DNA from 3 places in the Sphingobium sp. PAMC28499 genome. Region 1 is predicted to be linked to each of the others. Evidence: riboswitches for the same ligand, from Rfam matches in the RefSeq annotation. Region 1 holds a riboswitch; each other region holds the start of a gene.
What was found. A riboswitch is a leader RNA that binds a small molecule or an ion and turns the genes downstream of it on or off. The one in region 1 is predicted to bind cobalamin.
Positions count from the first base shown of each region.

Region 2: linked by a shared signal. The riboswitch ahead of E5554_RS10695 (cobalamin biosynthesis protein CobG) and the one ahead of E5554_RS16825 (TonB-dependent receptor) in region 1 are both predicted to bind cobalamin.
Region 3: linked by a shared signal. The riboswitch ahead of cobW (cobalamin biosynthesis protein CobW) and the one ahead of E5554_RS16825 (TonB-dependent receptor) in region 1 are both predicted to bind cobalamin.

Region 1 covers NZ_CP039248.1:3,517,342-3,527,099, reverse strand. The annotation lists gene E5554_RS16855 (L,D-transpeptidase) at 1-787, opposite strand, end outside; partial or broken gene E5554_RS16850 (IS5 family transposase) at 1,063-1,820, opposite strand; gene E5554_RS16845 (FecR domain-containing protein) at 1,885-2,451, shown strand; gene E5554_RS16840 (hypothetical protein) at 2,849-3,112, opposite strand; gene E5554_RS16835 (PepSY-associated TM helix domain-containing protein) at 3,121-4,638, opposite strand; gene E5554_RS16830 (hypothetical protein) at 4,635-4,916, opposite strand; gene E5554_RS16825 (TonB-dependent receptor) at 4,919-7,054, opposite strand; cobalamin riboswitch at 7,242-7,484, opposite strand; gene E5554_RS16820 (RNA polymerase sigma factor) at 7,627-8,205, shown strand; gene E5554_RS16815 (FecR family protein) at 8,227-9,294, shown strand; gene E5554_RS16810 (TonB-dependent receptor) at 9,417-9,758, shown strand, end outside.
Region 2 covers NZ_CP039248.1:2,190,542-2,200,299, reverse strand. The annotation lists gene E5554_RS10700 (precorrin-8X methylmutase) at 1-608, opposite strand, end outside; gene E5554_RS10695 (cobalamin biosynthesis protein CobG) at 608-1,660, opposite strand; cobalamin riboswitch at 1,940-2,152, opposite strand; tRNA gene E5554_RS10690 (tRNA-Gln) at 2,330-2,404, opposite strand; gene E5554_RS10685 (MarR family transcriptional regulator) at 2,567-3,076, shown strand; gene E5554_RS10680 (hypothetical protein) at 3,246-3,569, shown strand; gene E5554_RS10675 (hypothetical protein) at 3,837-4,247, shown strand; gene E5554_RS10670 (XRE family transcriptional regulator) at 4,460-5,026, opposite strand; gene E5554_RS10665 (DMT family transporter) at 5,054-5,956, shown strand; gene E5554_RS10660 (enoyl-CoA hydratase) at 5,981-6,739, opposite strand; partial or broken gene E5554_RS10655 (bile acid:sodium symporter family protein) at 6,838-7,831, shown strand; gene E5554_RS10650 (phosphoribosyltransferase family protein) at 7,828-8,343, shown strand; gene E5554_RS10645 (aromatic ring-hydroxylating dioxygenase subunit alpha) at 8,427-9,680, shown strand; gene E5554_RS10640 (NAD(P)/FAD-dependent oxidoreductase) at 9,708-9,758, shown strand, end outside.
Region 3 covers NZ_CP039248.1:962,925-972,682, forward strand. The annotation lists gene fahA (fumarylacetoacetase) at 1-802, shown strand, start outside; gene maiA (maleylacetoacetate isomerase) at 799-1,443, shown strand; gene E5554_RS04620 (Rieske (2Fe-2S) protein) at 1,440-1,817, shown strand; cobalamin riboswitch at 1,848-2,090, shown strand; gene cobW (cobalamin biosynthesis protein CobW) at 2,267-3,319, shown strand; gene cobN (cobaltochelatase subunit CobN) at 3,319-7,038, shown strand; gene cobO (cob(I)yrinic acid a,c-diamide adenosyltransferase) at 7,041-7,646, shown strand; gene bluB (5,6-dimethylbenzimidazole synthase) at 7,646-8,281, shown strand; gene E5554_RS04645 (ABC transporter ATP-binding protein/permease) at 8,286-9,758, opposite strand, start outside.

The DNA.
Region 1 (9,758 bases):
CATCCTTCCCCATGGTGAGGGTGATGACATGGGAGCCGGGATCGCCCTCCTTAATCTCGGCGACGCTGCGGCCGATTTCCGTGCCGTTGCGCAGCACGACGATCCGCTGCTCCTTCTTCGAGACGATGATGGTCAGGGGGCCGCTGGTCGCCAGTTCAGGCTGCCAGCGATATTCCTCATCCTTGAGCGGGCGATATTCGACCTGCTCGCCCTTGTCGTTGATCGGCGACAACAGGCTTGCCTGGCTGGTGCGCATATGGGTGGCGGCATTGCCCTGAACCACCACGGTCGCACCCAGGCTGGTGATGGCGAAGAGTTCCTGCGAGAATTTATAGGGCAGGTGGATGCAGCCATGGCTTTCGGGATAGCCCGGCAGGCCGCCGGCATGGAGCGCGACGCCGTCCCAGGTCAGGCGCTGCTGATAGGGCATGGGCGCGTTATTATAGGTGCTGGACCGATGGTCCTTGTCCTTTTGCAGGATGGTGAAGACGCCGGTGGGCGTTGCATGGCCTTCCTTGCCCGAGGAGATGGTGGACACGGCGATGCGCACGCCATTGCGATAGACGGTCGCGATCTGGCGCGAGAGATCGACATAGACGAGCAGCGGCCCGGTCGGCGATACCTGTGGCGCCCAGACCCATTGGCCCGGCTTCAGATTGTCGGCGCGGCGGGCAAATTCGGGCGGCGATGTGGCGCGATCGCCCTGGGCAAGGGCGGGGTGGGGGAGCAGCAGCGTCAATGGCAGAATGGTGGCAAAGCGAACAGCGTAATCGCGCAAGGCGCCCATGATCCGATCCCCCCGATTGTCCGGGATTAAGCCTATCTAGGATCAAGATGGCACGCCATAGGGGAAGCACCCGATGAGCGGCGTTATAAATAGGGATGTCGAGAGATTTTCTGGTGACCCCGTGGACGCTGAAAGTTTAGGATAGTTGAAATTTGATAACAGTATAATTGATTCCTGATGGGCGATTTTGGATGGTCATGGACCATCAGTTTTTCGATCGATGTGCAATCCGGTCCCGGACCGCAGTTTGTTTTTCGGCTAGCGCGGATCGACATTCAGCGTAACCAGATCATGGCGGCGGCGAGGTTTGTGAAGCTGGCGAAGTGGATGGTGCGGCGATCGTAGCGTGTTGCGAAGCGGCGGAAGTGTTTGAGCCTGCCGAGACATCGTTCGATACGATTGCGGTGTTTGTAGATCAGCGCGTCATGCGGGATGGCGACCTTACGGCAGCGGTTTGAAGGTATGAGCGCTTCGGCGCCCATTTTCGCGATGATTGTCCGTAAAGCATTACTGTCATAAGCTTTGTCGGCGAGCACGACGACGGCTTCCTGTCCGTGCAGCAGGGCCGGCGCCTGAGTAACGTCGCCAGTCTGGCCGGGCGTGATGATGAAGCGCAGCGGCCGGCCGAGCGGGTCCGCAAGCATGTGTATCTTGGTGGTCAGTCCGCCTCGGGAACGCCCCAGCGCCTGATCGCACGCCCCCCTTTTCCGGTCGCCGCCTGCTGGTGCGTGCGAACGATGGCGCTGTCGATCATCAAATACTGGTTGTCCCGGTCGGCCGTCAGTGCGTCGAACACCCGTTACCAGGCACCCGCATGGCACCAACGGCTGAAGCGGCGATGCAGCGTCTTCCGCTTGCCATAGCGCTCCGGCAGATCGCACCAATGCGCTCCTGACCGCAGCACCCACAAACATCCGTTCACGAACAGGCGGTTATCCGTTCCCGACCGCCCCGGATCGGTCGCTTTGCCCAGTAGCAACGGCGCAATCCTCTCCCATTGCACCTCGTTCAACTCGTACCGCTTCGCCGCCATCATCCACTCCGCGCATCAACACGGCGTCCTATGAATCAGCGATCATCCGCTTTGGGAATCCCGAATGTCGATCCGCCCTAGTGCGGTCACGATCGAGATCCGCTCGACGGATCGCCGAATCCGGTTGTTGAAAGGCGAGGCGCTGTTCACGGTTGCGCCCGATCGTTCCCGCCCCTTCACCGTCCAGGCAGCAATCGGTGAAACGATGGCGCTGGGCACGCAATTCTCGGTCCGCCAGACGGGCGCCGACACTGAGGTTACCGTGACAGAGCACAGCGTGATGCTCGTCAGCGGAGAGGACAAGGGGGCCAGCCTCATTCTGCGGGAAGGCCAGTCCATCCGCTATGGCGCCGATGGCCGTATCGATGCTCCTCGTTCCATCAATACGGAAGCGGCCACCGCCTGGACGGACGGCGTGCTCGTATTCAAGGATGCGCCGCTATGTCAGGGCGTGGCCGAGATCGGCCGCTATCATCCCGGCTACATGACTATAGTGGGCGACGCATCATCCCTGCACGTCTGTGGCGTATTTCGCATCGACGATCCGGTTGCAGCCATATCCCGGCTTCAGAAATCTCTCGGCCTGCGATCCGTGCAATTGTCCCGTAGTCTGATCGTGATTTTCGCCTGAAATTATTTTTCTGAAATTCGACCTCTCGTTTGACCGCATGCGAACGTATGAATTGCAAGGTATTCTCAATAGCAGGTGTGCCTCCATCCCGAATGTCGAATGGAGGGAGTTAGAAGTGCTGAATTCAAAGGGCCTCGAACAAGGCAAGGTTTCCGTGCGGTCGATCTCCGTGTCGCTCGCCACGGCGAGTGTGGTGAGTGGGCCAGCAATAATCTCGACGCCTGCAATGGCGCAGGAAACGGTTTGCCGCATCCGATGGACAATCAATTTATGCGCCGGACCGACCCGTATCATCTAGAGACGGTTGAACCAATTGTGCGTCACGACCGAGGCAGTGATAGTCAGCCTTTGCTTCAGGATCGATATGCAGGTCATGACATCGAGAGGGCAATCGCGTTCAGTCAAAATCGGGACGCCCAGATGACTGGCGAATGGGTTTTCCAAAAACGACAATGAGCCCGGCCAACGGCAGGATACAGAAGAACCAGAGCAGCGAAGCGATCAGGTTGGTCGTGGCCAGTTGCGCGACGGGAAGGATCGCCAGAACCAGCAATGCGGCTCCGCCCGCGCGCCAGGCGGCTCGATAGACGATGTGCCTTCGGGATGTGCCGCGCCGGATGGCATCGAAGCCGGCCACCGCAAGGATCAGGGATAGGGCCATGCTCATGATCACTGCGCAGCGCCGCCGGACGACCTGCGAGCGATGCTGCCTGCTGCGATCCACAAGATGATGCCCATCGCCAGCGCCGTCAGGTCTGCGCCTGAGCGTATCCCATCGCCATGAGCCAGCGTTGACGTCAGCGGCATTCCCGCCAGAGCCGTGCTCACGGGAATAGTCAGGCAGAGCAACGCCGCCGCACGCAACTGCTCTGCCCACGCGCTGGCCCAGGGCCGTACACCGGCATGGATGAGGCTCAGCCGCCAGGCTGAAAAGTAGATGCTGGCGGCCAGAGTGCGGCGACCTTCGATGCCGGGAGGCAGCAACTGCTCACCGTGCAGGTACGCCGCACAGGCGATGATGTTTCCAGCCACAGCGGCGATGGTGATCCGGCCTGCCATGGCGTGAAATGCCGATCCGCCCCGGCGCGCCCGCTTTTCGGTAAAGAGGACAAGGCCAGCCCCAACCATCGCGGTGCTGGCGAGGCCGGTCAGGAAATAGAGCCAGCGGGCAGCGATTTCGCCCCATTCTATGAAGTGCAGTCCGGCAAGGAAGGCCTGGGTTTCGCGAGCCGGGGAGCGCTTCACCAGAACGCGCAGCAACCGGCCGTCGGCGCCCGCGAAGTCCACGCGATCAGGGAAACTGGCGATACGATCGTCGCGCTGTCGCCAGATCTCGACCGTGGCATTGGCACGATCGGGATGGCTCACATAGATGTTGACGGCCGCTCCGCCACCCCATGCGCGCTCGGCGCGTGCGACCATCGGCATCAGCGCAACCGTGGCCCGCGGCGATCCGGCGGGTGTATCCACGTCGATGTAGCGCGATTGCGCAGCCGCGGCCTGATAGGCTTTGACGTCGCCGCCGTTCAGCGTCGCGACGCCGGCGGGAATATAGGCGTAATAGATCAGGACGAGGCCGGTATAGGCCATCATCATGTGGAACTGCAGCGGCAGCACCGAGAGAAGGTTGTGCGCATCCATCCACGCCCGCTGGCGCGAGGCCCAGGGGCGGAAGGTGAAGAAATCGCGGAATATGCGCTTGTGAATGATGACGCCGCTGATCGATGCGGCCAGCATCGCAAGGCCCGCCGCGCCCACGATCAGGAAGCCGATGGGACTGGACTTGCGATCGATCCCCAGCGTGTAGTGATAGCGCATGAAGAAGAACCCGGCGTCCATGTCGCGCGGGATGCGGGCGCCGGTCTGCGGGTTCAGGCGATGGGTGGTGGCCTTGCCCGCGCCGTCGGTCCACACCAGCCGCAGCACCGGTTCGCGTGCAGTGGGGATGACGATACGCCATTGCCGGGCATCCGGAGCGATGCGGGTGAGATAATCCCGTCCCATCGCTACGGCTCGTCCCCGGTCGATAGCCACCGGAGAGCGCAGTTCGGGCGTCGTCCAGAGGTTGATCTCCGTATAGAATACCGCCAGCGATCCGGTCAGCAGGACGCCGAACAGAACCCAGCCGAACAGCAGCCCACACCATGTATGGAACCAGCCCATGGACTGGCGCAGGCTATCCTTCATCTGGCGACCCCCAGTATCAGAGCGAAGGGGAGGGCCGTGCCCACCAGCAGTTCGCCCCAGATCCGCGTGACGCTGCGCACCGCAAAGGCGCGAAGAATCACCGTCACGAACAGCATGAAGGCGAGGCAGGTAGCAAGGATGTTGGCGTCAACCGCATCCATCGGCAGCAGGCGTACCGCCGCGCAGATCCATGCATAGCACAGACCATAGGCACCGATGGTCGATGCCAGCACGCGCGGCGCGATGGCGCGCCAGCCCGGCTCCTGCCTCGCCGGCACGATCAGAACCGCTGTTCGAACGTCACCGCGACGCTGCGCGGCTCACCCAGCACCCACTGCGAGGTGGAATAGCTGTTCTGGACGTAGATCCGGTCGAAGACATTGCGCAGGTTGAGCGTCACGCTCGTCTTCTCTCCAAGGTCGTAGCGCGCCGAGGCGTCGACGAGCGTATAGGCCGGAATGCGACGGGTATTGGCGGCATCCGAATAGCGCTTGCCGACATGGCGCAGGCCGGTGTCGAGGTGCAGCGGTTGCACCGGCCGCCAAGAAAGCCACAGATTGGCTGCCTTTTCGGCAACGCCGATCGGCATGTTGCCGCTGCGGCTGACAAGCTCCGTGCCGACAAGTTCGTCGAAGTCGTCATATTGCGCGTTCAGGATCGTGCCGTTGGCCAGGATGCTGAAGGACTTGGTCACGGCCAGTCCGAACGATGCCTCGACGCCGTAGGACGATTGCTGGCCGACCTGCACAGACACCGTGGGATCATTGGCGGAGCGCGTCAGGATCTTCGTCTTGACGATGCGATAGCCCGACAGGGTGAACTCGCCGCGGCCGTCCAGGAAGGTCGCCTTGGCGCCCGCTTCCCATTGCCGCCCGGTCGATACATCGAAGCTGGTCTGTGCCAGCGTAGCGGTGAGGAACGCCGTCACCGGGTCCGCTGCCGCCGAATATTGCGCGTAAAGCGAGATCGTGTCCGTGGGATTATAGACCAGTCCCGCGCGCCAACTGGTGCTGGGATAGCGCGCGGTGTAGTCGGCGGTCGGATCGAGCGCATCGTGGCGCTCGGTCTTCGGGCGATCGTAGCGCAGGCCCGTCACCAGCGACAGTCGATCCGTCAGCGAGAGGCGGCTTTCGCCAAACAGCGCCCATTGCTGCACATCTGTCTTATACTTGTACCGGGTGCCGAAGGCGCCATCCAGAAACGTGCCGGGCGCGTAGTCGTAGGGATCCACCAGATCGGAGCGGGAATTGGGCGAACTGTCGGTACGCAGCAGCGATCCGCTGTTATACTCTCCGCCCAGGCTTAGGCGGTGGTTCATGCCCAGCAATGTGTGGTCGAACACAGCGTTGAAGCGGTCGCCCCACTGCTTGGTCTTGTAGAAGATTTCCAGATAGCTCGACCGGCGGATCTGATCGCCGGACCAGGCATAGCCCTCCGCATTGCGCCAGTGCTTGAAACCGGTGAGATAGTAGGCGACGTTGGTGATCGCCACGCCGTCCGCCGGCGTCCATTCCGCCTTGGCTTGGGTCCAGGCGTCGTCGAAGCGCAACGAGCGGTCGGCGATATTGTAGTTCTTCTTGCGGATATCGCGGACCAGCTTGCCATCACGCAGCGGCGTGCCGTACCAGATCGTCGGATCTAGATCGGCGCGATCATGCGTCAGGGTCAGCACCAGATCGTCACTGGCCTGGTAGCGCAGCGCGGCCGACAGGGCGAGACTACGGGAGCGTCCGCGCTCCATCCAGCCGTCCGACCGGTTGTAGCTGAGATCCACGCGGTAGGAGAGCTTGTCCCCGATCGGCCCGCCGATCCCGCCGGCCGCTGCATATGTATCGAAAGAGCCGCCGCTGAGGCGTAGTTCACCTTCGAACTCTTCGGTGTTGGGCTTCTTGCGCACAACGTTGATCGCGCCGCCGATGCCGCCTTCGCCGTACAGTACGGAAGCAGCGCCGCGCAGCACCTCGATGCGCTCGGCCATCCAGGGATCAGCGGGGAAGGTCTGCGTGGTCGTCGTATAGACCCGCATGCCGTCATAGAGCTGCATCACCGAGGTGTAGCCGGTGAACCCGCGTGAACTCAGGGAATAGCCGAATGCCGAGGAGTTGTTGATCAGGCCCGGCGCGCGCGCCGCCGCCGCAACGACCGTGCGGTCACCAAGACTGCGGATCATCTCCTTGGTGATGACATCGACGCTCGCGGGCGTCTGCATCGGCGTCAGGCCAAGGCGGCTGGAGGCATCGGCCTGCTGGCCAAGTTGCAGGACGCCGGCCTTGCGCGCCGTGACGACGATATTTTCCGTGCCATCGGGCGCGGGCTCGGCGGTCTCCTGAGCATGCGTTGCGGTGACACTCGCCGCCAGTGCGCAACATGATGCGCCGGAACGGATTAGGCCGGAAAGAAGCGATCGTGTATTCATGTGTAACCCCCGTTGCGTTTTCCAGTCGAACAGACAGGTTCCCGCGCAGGAGGACGTCCCCTCGCACGGGCGCAGCGGTGGAGACCGGGCGCAAACGAGCGACCGGCGGAACCCACCGTTGCGGCCTGGCCGCAAGTTCGTCGCTCAGACGGAGTACACCGTGCCGCGGCCATCCCCTGGACCAAGGCAAGAGCGACCGGACGCTGGCAGGTCTCCTGGCTCACGGGTCATCGCACGATGCACGGCCTTCCCAGGCCTCGCAGGAGTTAGCGTCCGGCCCAGTGGCTGCGACAGGCATCCTTGGCCTGCCGAGATATGCATCGCGCTATCCGCTTACAGTTGCAGGGACAGCCTCGGCTTCAGGGGCAGTACCTCTCCACCGCGTTCCCTTTTAAGCCTCTTTCGAAGCACCAACGCGATCTTGTCCCCCGGTAGGGGACGGGCTGGGAACTATGGGCTATCGAACAGGATAGCAAGAAATTCGTAGAACGTGGAATTTGGTCATGCCTGGACGGCCGGTATGCGGCTGTCCCTGACGCTCAGGTGCTGAACACACCGCCCCGTTAGCAGTCATGAACAAGCGGCACATGAGTTGTTGCGAACGATTATCAATGCACGTAATGCGTCGGCAGATAGCGATGCTCAACAACGCCGCCGCCCTTACGCGCCTGCTCCTGCAAGAGCGCACGTCGCTCCTGCGACTTGTCGAAAGCATATTGCGCGATCGGCCGGCAGCGGAAGACGTCACGCAAAGCCTCTGGTTCAAGGTGCAGCGTATTGAGGATGATCCGCCAATCCTGAACAAGCGGGCCTATCTGTTCAGGCTGGCAGCCAATCTGGCGAAGGATCGCATCAGGGCGGACGGCAGATATGCTGCCCTGTTCCACGCCGCCGATACGCTCCCCGAGGAAGTCCCGGCCGACATGGTTGGAGCCGATACCGAACTGTCCGATCGCCAGCGTCTGGCCGTGACGATGGCCGCGATCGACGAACTCCCCGCGCGAACCAGAGAAATCTTCATCCTGCGCAAATTTGACGAACTTACTCTGGACGACATTGCGCATCGGATCGGGATTTCCCGCAGCATGGTCGTCCGACATCTCCAGCAGGCCTTGCGACATTGCATGACCCGATTAGGGGAAAGCGAATGAGGCGATTTGTTGGCTTGCGGAGTGTCCGGATGCCGCTTTCGAACGTCAATGATTATGGAGAGTGTGAAATTTCCATGGTTGAGACGGGAGAAGCGATCGGAATGCATTATGGGCGCTGACGAGGATGCCCCGGATCCGATCGAGGATGCCGCGACGCGCTGGGCGATCGAACAGGATGCCGGCCTGAGCGATGATGGCATTGCGGCCCTGGAACAATGGCTGGGCAGCGATCCGCGTCACCCACCGGCCTTTGAAATGGCCCGTGCGGCGTGGCGCTTCATGGGGCATCCGGCCATTCGTTCGGAAGTGACGCAGCGCAGGCTTAGCGAGCCGCCAATGCCAGGCTATCCGCCGGTCGGCCGACCGGAAGGCAAAAGAAAATGGATTGCGCCCGCCGTCGCGGCCAGCGTCGCCCTTCTTGTCGCGGGCGCGATCGGGGACTGGCCGACGGCGCTGCGGTCCGATGCGATGACGGCGACGGGCGAACAGCGCACCATGACCCTTGCCGATGGATCGCAGGTCCAGCTCAATACCGACAGCGCCATATCCATCGATTACCAGCCGGATCGCCGGATCGTGCATGTGCTGAAAGGCGAAGCCGCCTTTTCGGTGGCGCGCGATCCCCGGCGCCCATTCTCGGTCGAAGCGAAAGGCGGATCGGCCACGGCGCTGGGCACGCGGTTCATCGTCGATCGTCATGCCGACAGGACGCGGGTTACCGTTACCCTGCACAGCGTTCGCGTGGCAGCGCCGGGCGCCGGGGGCTCCATCGCGATCTTGAAGGAAGGCCAGTCCGTCAGATATGACAGGAACGGCGTTGGTTCCGTTCGCACTGTCGATGCAAATGCGGTCTCCGCCTGGACCCGCAAACGGCTTGTCTTCGTGGACCAGCCGCTGCGAGCCGTGGTGGCGGAGCTCAATCGCTATCATCCGGGATATATCGGCATCATCGGCACCGATCTGGGCAACCGGCGCGTCAGCGGGATTTTCCGCACCGACAATCCCGTCGCCGCGCTCGACACACTCCAGGCATCCTTGAAGTTGGCCTCCATCCGTCTCACCGACCGGGTGATTTTCATTCACGGCTGAACCCACAAAAAAATTCGGCTCCCCGGTTCTCACTTCGAGATTTGAGACGTCATGTTCTTGAAGGCGCTTCGCATTAGCGAATTGCCATTCATATAAGATGCCTGAATTTTGGGGGTTAACACGTGAAGATTGTAGAGGCCGGCAAGGCTGCTGTGGCGGGATTTCGCACTGTCATTCCGGCGACGTTGCTCGCGACGACCGCGCTGGGCGCCGGGATCGTCATGCCAACGAGCGCCTATGCCCAGGAGCGCAGCTATAATGTGCCCGCCGGGCCGCTGGCCGTTGCACTCAACCGCCTTGGCGAGGCGGCCGATATCGAAATCATCTATGATGCAGACCTGACGAACGGCATCGCCAGTCCGGGCCTTCAGGGCAGCTATGGCCCGGCCGAGGCGCTATCGCGCCTGCTGGTCGGAACAGGCCTCACCTTCCGGCAGAGTGGCGCGCGCTCCTATACGCTCGAA
Region 2 (9,758 bases), 1.3 Mb from region 1:
GCATTGATCGCCGCGACCGTAATCGCGCTGCCGCCCAACCGCCCGTCGACGACGCAGCAGGGCACGGGCTGCGCCGCCCATAAAGCGGCCTTGGATTCCGCCGCGCCGACGAAGCCGACCGGGCAGCCGATGATCGCTGCGGGACGCGGACAGGCCGGATCTTCCAGCATGTCGAGCAGGTGGAACAGCGCCGTGGGCGCATTGCCGATGGCAACCAGTGCCCCGGCAAGATGCGGCCGCCACAATTCCAGCGCGGCGGCGGATCGGGTATTGCCCATCGCCCGCGCCATGTCCGGCACGGCGGTGTCGTGCAGGGTGCAGAGCACGGCATTGTCGGCGGGCAGGCGCGCGCGCGTGACCCCTTCCGACACCATGCGCGCATCGCACAGCACCGGCGCCCCTGCGATCAGGGCCTGCCGCGCCGCCGCTGCAAAGCCCGGCGAAAAGCGGATATGGCCCGCAAGGTCCACCATGCCCGCGGCATGGATCATGCGCACTGCGACCGGTTCCTCCTCGGCAGCAAAGCGCCCGAGGTCGGCTTCGGCGCGGATGGTGGCGAAGGACTGGCGATAGATCGCCGCGCCGTCCCTCTCATAATCATGGGGCATCAACAGGCTCCGAAATGGGCAAGAAGGTCGGTGGCGGTGAGGTCAGGACGGACGGGCGCCGATCCTGCGCAGGCATGGAAGGCCAGGTCGTAGCGCCCGTCCCGCCCCGTCAGCACGATGTCGGCCGGAATCGAACTGGCGCAGCCCTTGGCGCAGCCGGAGACATGAAGGCGGCCCGCCACATGGGGTGCCAGTTGGCGGGCGAGGTCGCGGGTCGCCACGCTCGCCTGCGGGCAGGCAGGCGCGCCGGGGCAGGCCTCCACATGGATCAGCGGGTCGGCCGCGTCGGCGCACAGGCCTGGCAGTTGTCCTTCGGCCAGCAGCATGCGCCATGGGGTTAGCCGCATGGCCGGCGCGTCGAGAAGATGCCGCGCGTCGATCCGGCCGAAGGGAAGACCATAGGCCATGCCGCCATCCCATGCGCCGGGGACCAGTCGCGGGCGCGGCGACGCGGCCTCTGCCCTGCCCGTTGCCCAATCCGGCAGGGGCGCATCATGCCGGGCCATGCGCCCCGCGCGCGCGCCATCGCTCTCCACGAACCATCGGGCGAGTGCGAGCAGCGCATCCACTTCGCCGCCGCTATCCACCGGCACGCCTTGTGCCCGCCCCTCCGCACGTAAGATCAGGCCGCCATCGCGCGCCCGTTCGATGCGAAAATCCCCCGCTTCGCCGGGCAGGAGCGGCGCGGCGCCGGCATCGATCACGAAGCCCATCTTGCCCGGCAAGTCCGGCAATTCGTCCAGGCGATCAAGCAACTGGCTGGCGATGCGATGGCTGTCGTCGCCCGCCCGCCAGTCTGGCGCGACCATCATCATGCGCGCGCCCTCGCGCCGAGCATCGTGGTCGACCAGGCCAAGGTCGAGCAGCCGGTCGAGCAAGGGGCGCCAACTATCGTCGCGCACGCCGCGGATCTGGAGGTTAGCGCGCCGGGTCATGTCGATCAGGCCGTTGCCATGGGCGATCGCCGCTTCGCCCAGCGCCGCCAGGTCGTCGGCCGAAAGACGGCCGAGGCGCGGCTTCACGCGCACGATCAGCCCGTCGCCCGCCGCCATCGGGCGCCAGGCGTCGGGACACCAGCCCCGAACGGCCGGCCCGTGGGCTACCGCATGGTTCGCGGTCGCCCTATCCCTGCCCGCGCCGGTCTGGCTCACAGGCACATCCTCCGCGCGCCGGGACGCAACCAGGCGGGGCTTGCCGGCATCGCCGGTCGGCGCGAGGCGGCAGGCAGGCGCGACAGGCGCCCGACACCACGCGGCCGTGCAGCCCCAGCCACACGCTTCGCCGCCCAGACGGAAGAGAGACCGTGCCATGACCAATCCCTGGGTCAGGACAAGAGCGACCGAAACGCCGGCAGGTCTCCTGGCTCGCGGGTCGTTGCGGGATGCACGCCTTCCCGGACGCTCTGTCCAGTGGCTGCCCTCATGGGCTCGTGCATCGCGCTATCCGCTTACAGTTGCAGGGACAGCCACGGAATAAGGGGCCAGGCCCCCGCACCGCATTCCCGATTAAGTTCCTTGCGGAACACCGGCGTCAGTTATGCAATGCGCCAGTATGAACCGGCGCATCGATGATGCCCTAATCGAAACATCGGGCTTCGCCAAGACATGGAATGGGTATCGGCAGTCCCGCTGCCGGCTCGACGCCCAAGGCATACCGACGGAAGATGCCGAAACGGAAACCGGAAGCAAGGAAAGCGACGCGGCGTCGGATACCGAAAATTATGGCTGGGGCGGCAGGATTCGAACCTGCGCATGGCGGCATCAAAAGCCGCTGCCTTACCGCTTGGCGACGCCCCAGCAATGCGCCGATCCAAGTCAGCGCGGGACCGCCATATAGCGGCTGATGCACGAAAGAAAAGCCCTCCTGACGATGGACTTCGCCTTTCCCTTTCCTTCCCGCCCAACCCATCTTAGGGATCAACGCCACGCCCCCTCCCCTCCAGCCGGAAACCCGCACCGATGTCCGTCCAAACCCCCTCGCCCAGCCAGATCGCACCGGCCTCGCCGCTGTTCCTGCGCGAGGACGAAATCCGGCGCGGCATCGAGATGCTCTATTTCGGCTATTCCGCGCTCACCCGCTCGATCGACGAGGGGCTGGCGGCGCAGGGCCTGGGCCGCGCCCATCACCGCGCCCTTTATTTCATCTCGCGCCAGCCTGACCTGACGGTGAAGGATCTGTTGCGCCTGCTGGCGATCACCAAGCAATCGCTCGGCCGGGTGCTCAATGACCTGATCGAGCGCGGCTATATCGAGACCCGGCCCGGCAGCAGCGACCGGCGGCAGAAACTGCTGCGCCTCAGCGCCGCCGGCCGCGCACTGGAGGCCGAGCTTTTCCGCGCGCTGCGCGAGAAGATGGCGGCCGCCTATGCCCAGGCCGGACAGGGTTCCGTCACCGGTTTCTGGCGGGTGATGGAGGGTCTGATCCCCGATGCCGACCGGTCGATGGTGTTCGGCCTCAGCGGCGGCTGATCGCGAAACCACGCAACCTTATGGCCGCTGCCGCGCTTTTAGGAGCGTCGTGCGGAAAAGTGGGAACCGGTTTTCCGCTTGAAACGATGCGACAACAAGAGATTAGGCAGCGCCGCGTCAGATATGATGCGGCGCTGCCCAAGCCTTGCCAACGCAATGAGGAGACATCATGCGCGCACCCCTTCTGGCCATCACGGCCCTGTCCGCCCTGGGACTGAGCCTGTCCGCCTGTTCGGAAAAGGCATCGGACAATCTGGAAAATGCCGGCTCCGCGATCGGCAATGACGTCAGCAACGCCGTCGACGATGCCGGCGCCAAGATCGACAACGGCCTCGACCGCGCGGGCGCCGCGATCGACAATGGCGCGGACCGGATCGGCGCCGCGACCGACCGGGCGGCCGACGACGCCAAGCGCGAGGGCAAGGAAGCCAAGCAGGATGTCGGCGCCTCGCTGGAGCAGGCCGGCAAGGACCTGCGCAACGACAGCCATTGAGACGTGCCGGGCCTCCCCATGGGGAGGCCCGGCCTCGGGCCGCGAGGCTATATCCGGGCGGCCTGGACGCGACTGGAAGTGGCTATTTCCCTCTTCGTCATCCCGGCCCCTTCGACAGGCTCAGGACAGGCTTGATCCGGGATCGCTTCAGCGCTCCCCATCCGCCGTAGCCCAGAATGGGTTCTGACTTTCGTCAGGGTGACGGATGTGGAAATTGTCGGAATTCGACCACTTGCGGCCGCAAACGGAACGCCATAGATTTATCGAATGCGGACATTCCTAGCGATTGCAACACTCTTGCTTCTGCCGGCATGTGATGCTTGGCCGACCATTGTAGATAATCACGCTTCAAGGCCCATCTCTGTTCAATATCTTCATCAGGACTATGATTATTGGTCCGCGCCATTTCCCATCAGGGCTGGTCGAGCAATGCCGTTTGCTCAAGCGCACTGGATTCAGGAAATTAAGGGCATCAAAATTAAGGATGGCAGGCTCAATTATAGCTGGTCCAAAGTGGAAATTGATCGCCTCGCACTCGCATGTCCCAGTAGCGAAATAGCCAGAAGAGTGTCTTTCGCCGGTAATTGCTATCTGATCTATCTCGGAGACGGACGCTTAAAGGCGATGACAGCCCTGCCGGATGGCATAAAATATGAAGGGATCGGGAACGACAGCTAAGCGCGTTCCTCGAAAGATAGCCGACTGTCCCCTTCCCACCCAACTCCGTCACCCCAGCGAAGGCTGGGGTATCAGGCGGCAGCAGAAAGAGGCCAGCCGTCTAGCGCTATCCGTTTATGCCGCGTGCGCCGGCCTGAGATGCCAGCCTTCGCTGGCATGACGGGACAAGGGCCAGTCCGCACCCCGCCCCTCCCGGCATTCGTCCGCGCTGCCTAGAACACCACGTTGCGCACGAAGCGCAGCAGGTCCGTTCCGCGATTGACGAAGACATAGGGGCGGTCGCTGCTGAAGATGAGGAAGTCGCCCGCCGCGATCGTGCGCGTGCCGGCATCCATCTCGACCGTCAGCACCCCTTCCACCACATAGAGCATCTCGTGCCAGTTGGCGGCGTCCGCCTCGGCCGGGTAGCGGTCGCCCGGCGCCAGCGACCAGGTCCATAGCTCCGCCTCGCGCGCGGCCGGCACGGTGCCGAGCAGGGTCGCGCGGCTATGCGCATCCTCGCCCTGCCAGGCGAGGGTATCGATCCGGCTATTATCCGGCATGTCGGGCGCGCGCACGACGTGCGAGAAGCTGACGTCCAGCGCCTGCGCCAGCCGGTCGAGCGTCGACAGGCTGACATTGGCCTCGCCGCTCTCGATCCCCACCAGCATGCGTCGGCTGACCCCGGCCGCGCTGGCCAGCGCATCCTGGCTCAGCCCCTTGGCGGCGCGCAGGCGGCGGATATTGCCCGCGACATGGGAAAGAACGTCCGGGCGCGGGACTTCGACTTGACTGTGCAATATATTGCTCATAACGCGATGTGCATTATGTTGCACAATGCCGCCCTCGACAAGAGCCCTGCGCCCCGGCTGATGATCGGCCGTCCCGAACTCGCGCTGATCGGGATCACCGTGCTGTGGGGCGCGACATTCCTGATCGTGCATCATGCCATGCAGCAGAGCGGGCCGCTCTTCTTCGTGGGGATGCGCTTCGGCACGGCGGCGCTGCTCGCGCTGCCGCTCGCCTGGCCGGTGTTGCGCGGCCTGACGGCGCGCGAACTGCTGGCCGGGTCGATGATCGGCCTTGGCATCTTCTGCGGCTACACGCTCCAGACCTGGGCGCTGCAGACCATATCCAGCAGCACATCCGCCTTCATCACCGCCGCCTATGTGCCGCTGGTGCCGATCCTCCAATGGGCGATATTGCGGCGGCGGCCGCGCTGGACCAGCTGGGTCGGCGTCGCGCTGGCCTTTGCCGGCCTGATCCTGATCGCCGCCCCGCGCGAAGGGCTGTCGCTGGGCAAGGGCGAGGCGCTGACGCTCATCAGCACGCTGGCGATCGCGCTGGAAATCATCTTCATCAGCCTGTGGGCCGGCAAGGTCGACATTGCCCGCGTCACGCTGGTGCAACTGGCGGTCACGTCGCTGCTCGCCTTCGGCCTGATGGCGCCGATGGGTGAGGCGATCCCGCCCTTTTCCTGGACGGTGATCCTGTCGGCCTGTGGCCTGGGCGCTATGACGGCGCTGATCCAGTTCGTGATGAACTGGGCGCAGCGCACCGTATCGCCGACCCGCGCGACCCTCATCTATGCCGGCGAGCCAGTCTGGGCCGGGATATTGGGCCGGATCGCGGGCGACCGCCAGCCCGCCACGGCGCTGGCCGGCGCGCTGCTGATCATCGCCGCCGTGATCGTGAGCGAACTGAAGTTCGAGCGCCGGGGCAAGGACTGATCCCTTCCCCCGGCCACGCTTCGATCAGGCCCGCTTGAAGACCGGCGCGCGCTTTTCGAAGAAGGCCATGAACGCCTCCTGCGCTTCGGGCGAGGCCAGCGCTTCGCGGAACAGGCGCGCCTCCTCCGCGATCCGGGCCTGCAAGGCGGCGGGATCGCCCTTCATCAGCCGGCGCGTCGCCATCAGCGCCTGGGGCGGCTTGGCCATCAGCGCCGCCGCCTTGGCGCGGGCATGGTCGAGCAGCGCGTCCCCTGTCACGATCGCCGTCACGAAACCGGCGCGATCCGCCCCTTCCGCATCCATCGGCTCGCCCAGCATCAGCATCGCCGCCGCCCTGGCATGCCCCATGATCGCGGGCGCGAGCAGGCTGGAGCCGGCCTCCGGCACGATGCCCAGATTGACGAAGGGCATGACGAAGCGCGCGTCGGGCGCGGCATAGACCAGGTCGCAATGGAACAGCATCGTCGTGCCAACGCCCACGGCCAGCCCCTGCACCGCCGCGACGATCGGCTTGTCGAAGGCGGCAATCGCGCTGATGAAATCGAAGGCGGCGGCCCCGCCCTCCGGACCGGCCATGAAGTCCTTGAGGTCATTACCGGCGCAAAAGGCGTCGCCCCGCCCCGCGAACAGCACCACGCCAATCTCCGGCCGGCTCGACGCATCGGCCAGCGCGGCGATCATCGCACGATACATCGGCCCGGTCAGTGCATTCTTCTTGTCGGGCCGGTCGATATGGATTTCGAGCACGCCGTTCGTCTCGATGATGGCGATATGGTCGCTCACGCAAATTCTCTCCCGATACTCTGTGCCAAGGCTGTTGGCCCAGAGGATGGGGCGGCGTCTATCCTTTTCCAAGCCCCTTCCCTATGCCCGGAAACATGATGACTCGCCTGCGCCTGATCCTCGATCCCTTCCTCGTCCTGCTGCTCTGCACCGTTGCCCTAGCGTCGGTCCTGCCCGCCCGCGGCCAGGGCGCCCATGTCGCATCCATCGTTGCGGATGCCGGCATCGTGCTGCTTTTTTTTCCTGCATGGGGCAAAATTGTCGCGCGAGGCGATCTGGGGCGGTGCCAAGGCGTGGCAACTCCATCTCGCGACTCTGGGCACGACGTTCCTCTTCTTCCCGCTGGTCGGCATCCTGCTGCAACAGATCGGCGCGATCCCGGAGAATATGCGCGCGGGCCTGCTGTTCCTGGCGCTGCTGCCATCGACGGTGCAAAGCTCGATCGCCTTCACCGCGATCGCGCGCGGCAATGTCGCCGCCGCCGTGGTCAGCGCGTCCTTCTCCAACCTGCTCGGCATCGTGCTGACGCCGCTGCTGGTGGCATTGCTGATGCAGCGGGGCGGCAGCAACCTCATCTCCCTTTCCTCGGTCGAGGGGATCATGCTGCAATTGCTGCTGCCCTTCGTGCTGGGCCATCTTGCCCGCCCCTGGATCGGCGGCTTCGTGTCGCGGCACAAGACGCTGGTCGGCCGGGTCGATCGCACCTCGATCCTGCTGGTGGTCTATTCCGCCTTCAGCGCGGCGGTGGTCGAAGGGCTATGGCACCGGGTCTCGCGCGCGGAACTGGCGCTGCTCGCGCTGCTCTGTATCGCCATGCTGGTGATCGTGCTGCTCTTCACCTGGGGGCTTGGCCGGCTGCTCGGCTTTTCCCGCGAAGATGCGATCGTGCTGCAATTTTGCGGCTCGAAGAAGAGCCTTGCCTCGGGCGTGCCGATCGCCGGCGTCCTCTTCCCCGCAGCGGCCGTCGGGCCGATCATCCTGCCGGTCATGCTGTTCCACCAGATTCAGCTGATGGCTTGTGCCCTGCTGGCACGGCGCTATGGGGCGCAGGCGGCCGATAGGGCCGATTCGCAGATGGCAACCATATCATGACCCAACCGATCCTGACCGACATTCCGATGGAGAGCTTCCTCTCCCACATCGACGCCGTGGCCGGCGCGATCGCCAAATCGGACTGGCGGCCCGACTATATTGTCGGCGTCGGGCGCGGCGGGCTGGTGCCGGCCACCTATCTGTCCCACGCCATCAGCCAGCCGATGCTGTCGGTCGACCTGTCGGCCCAGGTCGTGGGCTTTTGCGACGAACTGCTCGACAAGCTGGTGGCGATGGCGCTCGAAGGATCGCGCCTGCTGTTCGTCGACGACATCAATGACAGCGGCCGCACGATCAACCAGTTGCGCGCGGCGCTGGCCGGCGCGCCGGCCGATCATCTGCGCTTTGCCGTGCTGATCGACAATGTCAGCTCGGCCGCCAAGGTCGAATATCGCGCGACCACGATCGACCGCATCGTCACCAAGGACTGGTTCGTCTTCCCCTGGGAAGCGGTCGCCAGCCGCGCGTCGATCCTGTCCGACTGGGGCGAAGTGCCCGAACGGACCAGCTGAGAATAGCTGTCACAAAAATATAATGGAAATTCCCCGCCCGCTCGTTATACGAGCGTACAACTGCAATGGGGCATGCGGGGTAGATGGGCGAGACGGGATGCGGACCGGATCCGGACGCGGGCTATAGCCTGCCGGCATGGACCTATAGCGATCCCGAATTTTTCGCCGTCGAAACCCTTCGCATCTTCCGCCCGAGCTGGCAGATCGTCGCCCATGACAGCGACCTGCCAGCACCGGGCGATTTCCATGTGCTGGACTATCTTGGCGAGAGCATCATCGTCATCCGCGGGGATGACGGCGAAGCCCGCGCCTTTACCAACGTGTGCCGCCACCGCGGCGCGCGCCTAGTGGACGGGCCCTCGGGTCGCACCAGAAAGCTGGTCTGTCCCTACCATGCCTGGACCTATGGTCTGGACGGTTGCCTGACGGGCCTGCCAATGGCGGGCAGCTATGGCAATCTCGACCGGTCCAGGCATGGACTTTCCCCCGTCGATATCGAGAATTTCCACGGCTTCCTGTTCGTCCGGCTGGAGGATGATGGCGGACCGTCGGTGGCGCAGATGATGGCGCCCTATGTCGACGAGATCGCGCCCTATCGCTTTTCCGAACTGCGCGCGCTTGGCCGCGTCACGCTGCGCCCGCGTGCGGTGAACTGGAAGAATATCGGCGACAATTATTCCGACGGCCTGCACATCGCCGTCGCCCATCCCGGCCTCAAGCGGCTGATGGGCGATGGCTATGGCGTCGAAGCCAGCCCCTATGCCGACAAGATGTGGGGGCCGATCCTCGACCGCCCGTCCGCCAACCTGTCCGAGCGCGCCTATCAGCATTTCCTGCCGGCCGTCCCGCATCTTCCGCCCGATCGGCAGCGGCTTTGGACCTATTTCAAGCTCTGGCCCAATTTCGCCTTCGACATCTATCCCGACCAGGTGGATTTCATGCAGTGGCTGCCGGTGTCGCCGACCCAGACGCTGATCCGCGAGATCAGCTACGCCCTGCCCGATGACCGTAGGGAGATGAAGGCGGCCCGCTATCTCAACTGGCGCATCAACCGCCAGGTCAATGCCGAGGATACGGAACTTGTCGCCCGCGTGCAGGCGGGCATGGCGTCGGACAGTTTCACCGTCGGTCCGCTGAGCGACCAGGAGGTCGCGCTGCGCCATTTCTGCGCGCGGATGCGCACCATCATTCCGCAGGCGCGTCAGCATCGCGCGCCGAAAATGGGATGGTCTTTCGACTATCATGATTCTCGTCATTCCCGCGCAGGCGGGAATCCATCCCCCGACCTCACCTATGGGGAGATGGCTGGAGATGGATCCCCACCTACGCGGGGATGACGGCGCTTTTTCGGGGAGGGATATGTTGTGACCAAAGCCTATGACGCCGTCATCATCGGCGCGGGCCATAATGGCCTC
Region 3 (9,758 bases), 2.3 Mb from region 1:
CCGGGCATCCTCGATCCGCCCGTCGGGCGATCCACTGGTCCGCCCGCGCGGCCAGCGCAAGCCGCCCGAGGCCGAGGTGCCGGTGGTGGGTCCGACCGCCCGGCTCGATTATGAGCTGGAACTGGGCGTGTGGATCGGCGCCGGCAATGATCTGGGCAGCCCGATCCCCATCAGCGAGGCGGCCGATCATGTCGCCGGTTTCTGCCTGCTCAACGACTGGTCGGCGCGCGATTTTCAGGCGTGGGAGTATCAGCCGCTCGGGCCGTTTCTGGCCAAGAATTTCCATTCGACCATTTCGCCTTGGGTGGTGACGCCCGAGGCGCTGGCGCCCTTCCGCATCGCCCAGCCGCCCCGGCCCGAAGGCGACCCGGCGCCGCTGCCTTACCTCAGTGATGCCGATGACCAGGCCCATGGCGCGCTGGCGCTGACCTTGGAAGTCTATCTCTCCACCCAGGCGATGCGCGACGCAGGCCAGCCGCCGATGCGGCTGAGCCAGGGGCCGGCGAGCAACATGTACTGGACCGTCAGCCAGATCGTCACCCATCATGCGTCCAATGGCTGCAACCTGATGCCCGGCGACCTGCTGGGCAGCGGCACCATCTCCGCCCCGACGCGCGATGGCTATGGCAGCCTGATGGAGATCAGCAGTGGCGGGCGCGAGCCGATCGAGCTGCCGTCGGGCGAGACACGCTGCTTCCTGGAGGATGGCGACGAGGTGACATTGCGCGCCACCGCGTCCGCCCCCGGCCATGTGTCGATCGGCTTTGGCGAATGCCGCGCGATGGTCGTGCCGGCGCGATGAGCGACCTTACCCTCCATGGCTATTGGCGATCGAGCGCGAGCTATCGCGTGCGGATCGCGCTGGCCTTGAAGGGCGTCGACTATGCACAGGTCACTCATGACCTGCGCAGCGGTGCGCAGCGCGCGCCCGACTATCGGGCGATCGCGCCGCAGGGGCTGGTGCCCGCACTGGTGGATGGCGACAGCGTGCTGACGCAGAGCGGCGCGATATTGGAATGGATCGAGGCCCGCTGGCCCCAGCCGCCCTTGCTGCCCGCCGATCCGGACGAGGCGGCGATCGTCCGAGCCATGGCCGGCATCATCGCCTGCGATATTCATCCGCTCGGCAATCTGCGCGTGTTGCAGGCGCTGCGGCAGGATTTCGGCGCCGATGAGGATCAGGTCCGCGCCTGGATCGCCCGCTGGACCGGCGAGGGGCTGGCCGCGCTCGAAACATTGGTCGCGCGCCATGGTGGCACCCATGCCTTCGGCGACGCGCCCAGCTTCGCCGACTGCCATATCGTGCCCCAACTCTACAATGCCCGGCGCTTCGGCGTCGACCTGACGCCCTTTCCGCGGCTGTGCGCCGTGGACGCGGCGGCATGCGCGCTCCCCGCCTTTGCCGCCGCGCACCCCGATCGCCAGCCCGACGCCGATGCATGAGTGACACTGACAAGCACCTGTTCGCGACGCCGGCCGGCGTGCGCCTCTGCCCGATCGACGAGATTGCCGACGGCAAGGCGCGCAATTTCGTGCTGCAGATGCGCGCCGGCCGCTTTCATGGATTTGCCGTGCGGGATGGCGATCAGGTCGCCGGCTTTGTCGACCAATGCCCCCATGCCGGCCTGCCGCTGGCGCAGCAGTTGGACGATTATCTGACCCCCGATGGTAGCCATATCAGATGCAGCTGGCACGGCGCCATTTTCCGCCGCGACGATGGTGTCTGTGTCGGCGGCCCCTGTGTCGGTCAGCGCATCGCGCTCTGGCCGCTCGCCATCGCCGATGGCTGGATTGTCACCGCTGCCCAAAGCGACTAGGAACCGGCCCAGGGACGGCGCTTCGCATCGTCCCGACATGATCGCGCCGGTGCCCCCACGGGGGCTTAAAATGGGAAGGCGGTGCGGATGCCATGGCATCCAAGTCCGCAGCTGTCCCTGCAACTGTGAGCGGCGAGCGTGATGAACAAAGCTGTCCCCGATGCGGGATCAGCAGCCACTGGGCCGGACGCTAAATCCTGCGAGGCCTGGGAAGGCCGTTCCTCCCGCTATGACCCGCAAGCCAGGAGACCTGCCAGCGTTTAGGTCGCTCTTGCTTTGGTCCAGGGGATGGCCGGGGCACGGTGTTCCGTCTGAGCGACAGGTTGGCGGCTGGAGCCGCGCGGTCACGCATCTGCGGGCGAACAAGCGCCCGTCCGCGATGCCGGCCGGCCGTGCGTGCGCGCCCGGTTCGCTCCCGCCCCGGTTGCTCCGGCGCGCGAGTATTTGTCATGGCCAACACTGCATCTGCCAAGATTCCGACCACCGTCATCACCGGCTTTCTGGGCGCGGGCAAGACCACGCTGATCCGCCATCTGCTGGAAAATGCGAAGGGGCGCCGCCTCGCCCTCATCATCAATGAATTTGGCGATGTCGGCGTCGACGGCGAACTGGTGAAGGGCTGCAACGACGCCGCCTGTCCTGAAGAGGATATTGTCGAACTGGCCAATGGTTGCATCTGCTGCACCGTGGCCGACGATTTCCTGCCGACCATGACCGCCCTGCTCGACCGGCCGAGCCCGCCCGACCATATCATCATCGAAACCTCGGGGCTGGCCCTGCCCAAGCCGCTGGTCAAGGCGTTCCAGTGGCCCGACATCCGCACCCGCGCCACGGTGGACGGCGTCGTCGCGCTGATCGACGCCGATGCGGTCGCCGCCGGTCGCTTCGCCACCGACGAGGCGGCGCTCGCCGCGGCGCGCGCCGCCGACCCCAATCTGGACCATGACAGCCCGCTGGAGGAATTGTTCGAGGATCAGCTCGCCTGCGCCGACATGGTGGTGCTGAACAAGAGCGACCTGGTCGATGCCGACACGCTGGCCGCTGTCGAGGCGCAGGTCGATGCCGAGACGCGGCCCGGCGTGAAGATCGTCCGCGCCGCCCATGGTGCGGTCGATATCGGCGCGCTGCTGGGCATCGTCGCAGCGGCCGAGGATGATCTCGACGCCCGCCCCTCGCACCATGAGGCGGAGGGCGAGGATCATGACCATGATGATTTCGACAGCTTCGTCGTCAGCGGCGATGCGGTGGCCGATCCCGACACGTTGGTGCAGGCGCTATCCGCGCTGATCGCCGCCCATGACGTGCTGCGCGTCAAGGGCATGGTCGCGGTTGCCGGCAAGCCGATGCGTCTGGTGGTGCAGGCGGTCGGCCCGCGCATCCAGCATTTCTTCGACCGCCCCTGGCAGGCGGGGGAGGCGCGCCGGACCCAGCTGGTGGTGATCGGCCAGAAGGGGCTGGACCGCGCCGCGATCGAGGCCGACATCCAGGCCGTGCTCGGCTGATGCATCTCCTGTCCGCCACGCCGGGAACGATCAGCGACGGCGAGGAGGCGATCGACCTCGATCAGCCGCCCGGCGACATCGTCATCCTGACCGTGGCGGACAGCGATCTGGCCTGTTTCGCCGCCGCTGCCGCGCGCCTGCCCGATGACGCGCCGAGCGTGCGGCTGGCCAATCTGCTGCAGCTCAAACATCCCTATTCGGTCGATCTCTATGTCGAGAAGGTGATCGCCAAGGCGCGCTTCGTCTGCGTCATCCTGCTCGGCGGCAAGAGCTACTGGCCTTATGGCGTGGACGAGATTGCGCAGTTCGCGCGCGAGCGGGGCATCGCCTTCGCCGCGATCGCCGACGGGCGGGAGGGCGACCCGGCGCTGGATCTGGCCTCCACCGTGCCCGCGGCGATGCGCGAACAGTTGCGTGACTATCTGCGTCAGGGCGGCACCGCCAATGCGCTCTCCTTCCTGCGCTGCGCCGCTCGGCTGACCGGCGCGGATGTCGGCGAACCCGACCATCCGCTGCCGATTGCCGACGCGGGCCTCTATCTGCCTGGCCATGACCGGCCGGGCGTGGCCGAATTGCGCGCAACCTGGGTCGAGGGGCGGCCGGTGGCGCTGCTGATCTTCTATCGCGCGCTGGTGGTGGCCGGCACGCTGAGCGCGGTCGAGGCGATGGTCGCGGCGCTTGGCGCGCGCGGCTTCAATGTCGCCGCCGTGCATGTCCGCGCGCTACGCGAGCCGTTCGTGCGCGACTGGCTCGGCGGGCTGCTGGCCGACATCGCGCCCGACATCATCGTCAATGCGACCAGCTTTGCCGCCTCGTCGTCGTCCGAACCGCGCGTGCCGGGCATCTTGGAACAGGCCGACTGCCCGATCCTGCAGACCGCCTTTGCCGGGGTCGAGGAAGGCAGCTGGCGCGGGTCCGCCCGTGGTCTTGGTCCGCGCGACCTGGCGATGAATGTCGCCCTGCCCGAAGTGGACGGGCGCCTCTTCACCCGCGCCGTAGCCTTCAAGGCGGCCGAGCGGTTCGATGAACGCACCCAGTGCGGCATCGTCGTGCCGCGCGTGGCACCCGACCGGGTCGCCTTCGTCGCCGATCTGGCGTGCAACTGGGCGGCGCTGCGCCGCACTGCGCCGGCGGAGCGCCGGGTCGCGCTAGTGCTGGCCAATTATCCCAATCGCGACGGGCGGATCGGCAATGGCGTCGGCCTCGACACGCCGGCCAGCGCCGCCGCGATCCTGCGCCAATTGGGCGAGGCCGACTATGCGATCGGCGACGCCCCGCGCGATGGCGCTGCGCTGATGCGGCTGATGACCGGCAGCGTCACCAATGACCGGGCGTCGCTGGATCGGCCGGGCGAGGTCAGCCTGTCGCTTGATGTCTATCGCGCTGCCTTGGCCGCTCTGCCCGACAGCGCGCGTGACGCCATGGTCGATCGCTGGGGCGCGCCTGAAGCCGATCCCTTCGTGCGGGACGGTGCCTTTCGCCTTGCGGTCCATCGTTTCGGCCATGTCGCGATCGCGGTGCAGCCGGCGCGCGGTTACAATATCGATCCCAAGAGCAGCTATCATGACCCGGCGCTGCCGCCGCCGCACGCCTATCTCGCTTTCCATGTCTGGCTGGCGCAGGATTTCGGCGCGCAGGCGCTGGTCCATGTCGGCAAGCATGGCAATCTGGAATGGCTGCCGGGCAAGGCGGTGTCGCTCTCGGCCGATTGCTTCCCCGAAATCTGCGCCGGGCCGATGCCGCAACTCTATCCCTTCATCGTCAACGATCCGGGCGAGGGGACACAGGCCAAGCGCCGCATCGGCGCCGTCATCCTCGACCATCTGACCCCGCCGCTGACGCGGGCGGAAAGCTATGGGCCGCTCAAGCAGCTGGAAGCGCTGGTGGACGAATATTATCTTGCCGCCGGCATGGACCCGCGCCGGCTCGACCGGCTGCGCCGCGATATCATCGACCTTGCCCGCAGCCAGGGGCTGGACAAGGATGCGGGCGCCGCCGGCGACGATGACGACGCGCTCGCCGCGATCGACAATTATCTGTGTGAGCTCAAGGAATTGCAGATCCGCGACGGGCTGCATGTCTTCACCGCCTCGCCGGACGGGCGGCTGCGGCGCGACCTGCTGATCGCGCTGGCGCGCACGCCGCGCGGTCTGGATCATCCGGGGCAGGCGTCGTTGCTGCGGGCGCTGGCCGATGATCTGGGCCTCGATTTCGATCCGCTCGATTGCGTGCTGGGGGCGCCATGGCATGGGCTGCGTCCGGCCCCGCTGGCGGACTTATCCACAGACCCTTGGCGCACCCATGGCGACATGGTCGAGCGGCTGGAACTGCTGGCGGCGGCGCTGGTCGATGGCGGGGCGCCGGTCGGCCCGGCCAGCGCCGCCGTGCTGGCGGCGATCGCCGATGATCTGGCGCCGCGTGTCGATGCCTGTGGCCCGCGCGAGGCGGCGGCCTTGCTGGCCGGGCTCGACGGACGGTTCGTGCTGCCCGGACCTTCGGGCGCGCCGACGCGCGGCCGACCCGACGTGCTGCCGACCGGGCGCAATTTCTTTTCGGTCGATACCCGCGCGGTGCCGACCGCTGTCGCCTGGGATCTGGGGCAGCGATCGGCGCAATTGCTGGTCGACGATTATCTCCAGCGCGAGGGCAACTATCCCCGCGCCATCGCCCTGTCCGCCTGGGGCACGGCGAACATGCGCACCGGCGGCGATGATATTGCGCAGGCACTGGCGCTGATGGGGGTGCGACCGCGCTGGGAATGGAGTTCGGGGCGGGTCGTCGGGTTCGAGATGATGACGCTCGCCGAGTTGGGGCGGCCGCGCGTCGACGTGACATTGCGCGTCTCCGGCTTCTTCCGCGATGCCTTTCCCGAACAGATCGACCTGATCGACAGCGCCGCCCGCGCGGTGATGGCGCTCGATGAACCGGACGAGGATAATCCCGCCGCCGCCCGGCATCGCGCCGAACAGGCGGCGCTGGTGGCGGATGGTGCCGATGCGGCGGAGGCCGCGCGCCGCGCCGGTGCCCGTGTGTTCGGATCGAAACCCGGCGCCTATGGCGCGGGACTGCAGGCGATGATCGACGAGAAGATCTGGCACAGCCGCGCCGATCTGGCGAACGTCTATCTCGACTGGGGCGGCTATGCCTATGGCGCGGGGGTGGAGGGGGACAGCGAACGCAGCCTGTTCGCCACCCGCCTGGCCCAGGCCGACGCGGTCGTCCAGAATCAGGATAATCGCGAGCATGACCTGCTCGACAGCGACGATTATTATCAGTTCGAGGGCGGCATCGCCGCCGCCATCGAACATCTGAAGGGCACAAGGCCGCTCAGCTATCATAATGACCATAGCCGCCCGGAGCGGCCGGTGATCCGCACGTTGGAGGATGAGATCGGCCGCATCGTCCGCGCCCGCGTCACCAACCCCAAATGGATCGCCGGCGTCATGCGCCATGGCTATAAGGGCGCGTTCGAGATCGCCGCCTCGGTCGACTATCTCTTCGCCTTCGCCGCCACCACCCATGCGGTGCGCGACCATCATTTCGACGCCGTCCACGCCGCCTTCATCGAGGATGAAGCCGTGCGCGCCTTCATGGCCGACGCCAATCCCGCTGCCCTGCGCGAGACCGCTGCCCGGCTGGCCGAGGCGCTGGAACGCGGCCTGTGGAAACCCAGATCGAACAGCGCGGGCATGCTGCTCGCCGAGCTTGCAGGAGAGTGACGATGGTCGAACGCACCGACGAACAGCATGCGGAAAAGATGAAGAAGAAGCAGGCCGCCCATGACAAGATCATGGCGACCAAGACCCAGGAAAAGGGCCTGCTGATCGTCCATACCGGCAAGGGCAAGGGCAAGACCACGGCGGCGCTGGGCATGGTCGTCCGGATGATCGGCCATGGCAAGAAGGTCGGCGTGGTCCAGTTCGTGAAGGGCGCGATGACCACCGGCGAGAAGGCGGTGTTCGATGCCTTTCCCGAGCAGGTCGAGTTCAAGCCGATGGGCGAGGGCTTTACCTGGAACACCCAGGATCGCAGCCGCGACATCGCGCTCGCGCGTGAGGCGTGGGACGAGGTGAAGCGCATGGTCGCCGACCCCGACTATGCCCTGGTGCTGGCCGATGAACTCAACATCGTGCTGCGCTACGATTATCTGCCGCTGGACGAGGTGCTGGCGGTGCTGACCGGCAGGGACGCGATGAAGCATGTCGTCGTCACCGGCCGCAATGCGCCCGAGGCGCTGATCGAGGCGGCCGATCTGGTCACCGAAATGACCATGATCAAGCATCCCTTCCGCAGCGGGGTGAAGGCGCAGGCCGGCATCGAATATTGATGCAGGCCTTCGATCCCGATTTCTGCGTGACGCTGACGGAGCTGCTGACCTGGCGCCGCGACGTGCGCCATTTCCGCACCGATCCGCTGGACGAGGCGATGGTGCTGGAGCTGCTGACGCTGGCGCAACTGGCGCCGTCGGTCGGCAACAGCCAGCCCTGGCGCTTCGTCCGGGTGCGGACGCCACCCCTGCGCGCGGCATTGGCCGATCATGTCGATGCCGAGCGGGAGCGGGCCACCAGCCAGATCACCGACGCGACCCGACATGATGCCTATCGCGCGCTGAAGCTGCACGGGCTGGGCGAGGCGCCGGAGATCATCGCCGTCTTCTGCGATGATGCGACATCGGCCGGCGCGGGGCTGGGCGCTGCGACCATGCCGCAGACCCGGCTCCATTCGGTGATGCTGGCGATCCACACGCTGTGGCTGGCCGCGCGGGCGCGTGGGCTGGCGCTCGGCTGGGTATCGATCCTCGACCCGGCCTTCGTCGCGCGGACGCTGGCGGTGCCCGACGACTGGACCTTCGCTGCCCTGCTGTGCCTGGGCTATCCCGAAGCCGTCGCCGACACGCCCGAACTGGACCGGCTGGGCTGGCAGGCCCGGCTCGATCCGCTGGCGCAGATCAGCGAGCGCTGACCATTTATTGCGGGGCGACCTCGAACATATCCTCGATGCCCGGCTCCTGCGGCATGTCGTCGCGTTCGGTCGCCTGGCGCGCCCACATGGTGGCGTAGAGACCGTCGGCGCGGACCAGATCGGCATGGCGGCCGCGCTCGACGATGCGGCCCGCGTCCAGCACGATGATCTCGTCGGCATCGACCACGGTCGACAGGCGATGGGCCACGACCAATGTCGTGCGCTTGCGGCTGATGTCGCGCAGCACGGTCTGGATTTCGGTCTCGGTGCGACTGTCGAGGGCGCTGGTGGCTTCGTCCAGCACCAGCACCGGCGGGTCTTTCAGCAGGGTGCGGGCGATGGCGACGCGTTGCTTCTCGCCGCCCGACAGCTTGAGGCCGCGTTCGCCGACGCGGGTGTCATAGCCCTGCGGCAGGCTCATGATGAAATCATGGATCGATGCCGCCTTGGCTGCGGCCTCGATTTCATCCTGACTCGCGCCTTCGCGGCCATAGCCGATATTATAGCCGACCGTGTCGTTGAACAGGACCATGTCCTGCGGCACGATGCCGATCGCGGCGCGCAGCGAGGCCTGCGTCACGGCGGATATGTCCTGCCCGTCGATCGACACGGTACCGCCCTGAATATCGTAGAAACGGAACAGGATACGGGCGATGGTCGACTTGCCCGCGCCCGACGGGCCGACGATGGCGAGCGTCTTGCCCGCCGGCACCGCGAAGCTGACGCCATGGAGGATCTCGCGCTCGGGATCATAGCCGAAGCGGACAGCATCGAAGCGAACCGCGCCGCCCGCCACCTGCAGCGCCGGGGCGCCGGGCGCGTCGGCCACCTCCGTCTCGGTATCGATCAGCTTGTACATCGCCTCCATGTCGATCAGGCCCTGGCGGATGGTGCGATAGACCATGCCGAGCAGGTCGAGCGGGCGGAACAGCTGCGACAACAGCGTATTCACCAGCACCACGTCGCCGGTCGAGAATTGCCCCCGGCTCCAGCCCCAGACGGTATAGGCCATCGCCCCGCCCATCATCAGGTTGGTGATCAGCGACTGGCCGATATTGAGCCAGGCGAGGCTGTTTTCCGACTTTACCGCCGCCTTGGCATAGCGGCGCATGGCGGTGCCGTAGCGCCGCGCCTCGCGCTCCTCCGCGCCGAAATATTTGACCGTCTCGAAATTGAGCAGGCTGTCGACGGCATGGGCGACGGCGCTGGTGTCCATGTCCACCATGTCGCGGCGTAGCTGGTTGCGCCATTCGGTGACGAGCCGGGTGAACCAGATATAGAGGGCGACCATGGCCAGCGTCGCGGCGACCAGGCCGGGGCCGAACTTCACCAGGAAGATGGCGCAGACGGCGAGCAGTTCCAGCACCGTCGGCGCGATGTTGAACAGCAGGAAATAGAGCATCGTGTCGATACTCTTGGTGCCGCGCTCGACGATCTTGGTGACGGCGCCGGTGCGCCGGTCGAGATGGAAGCGCAG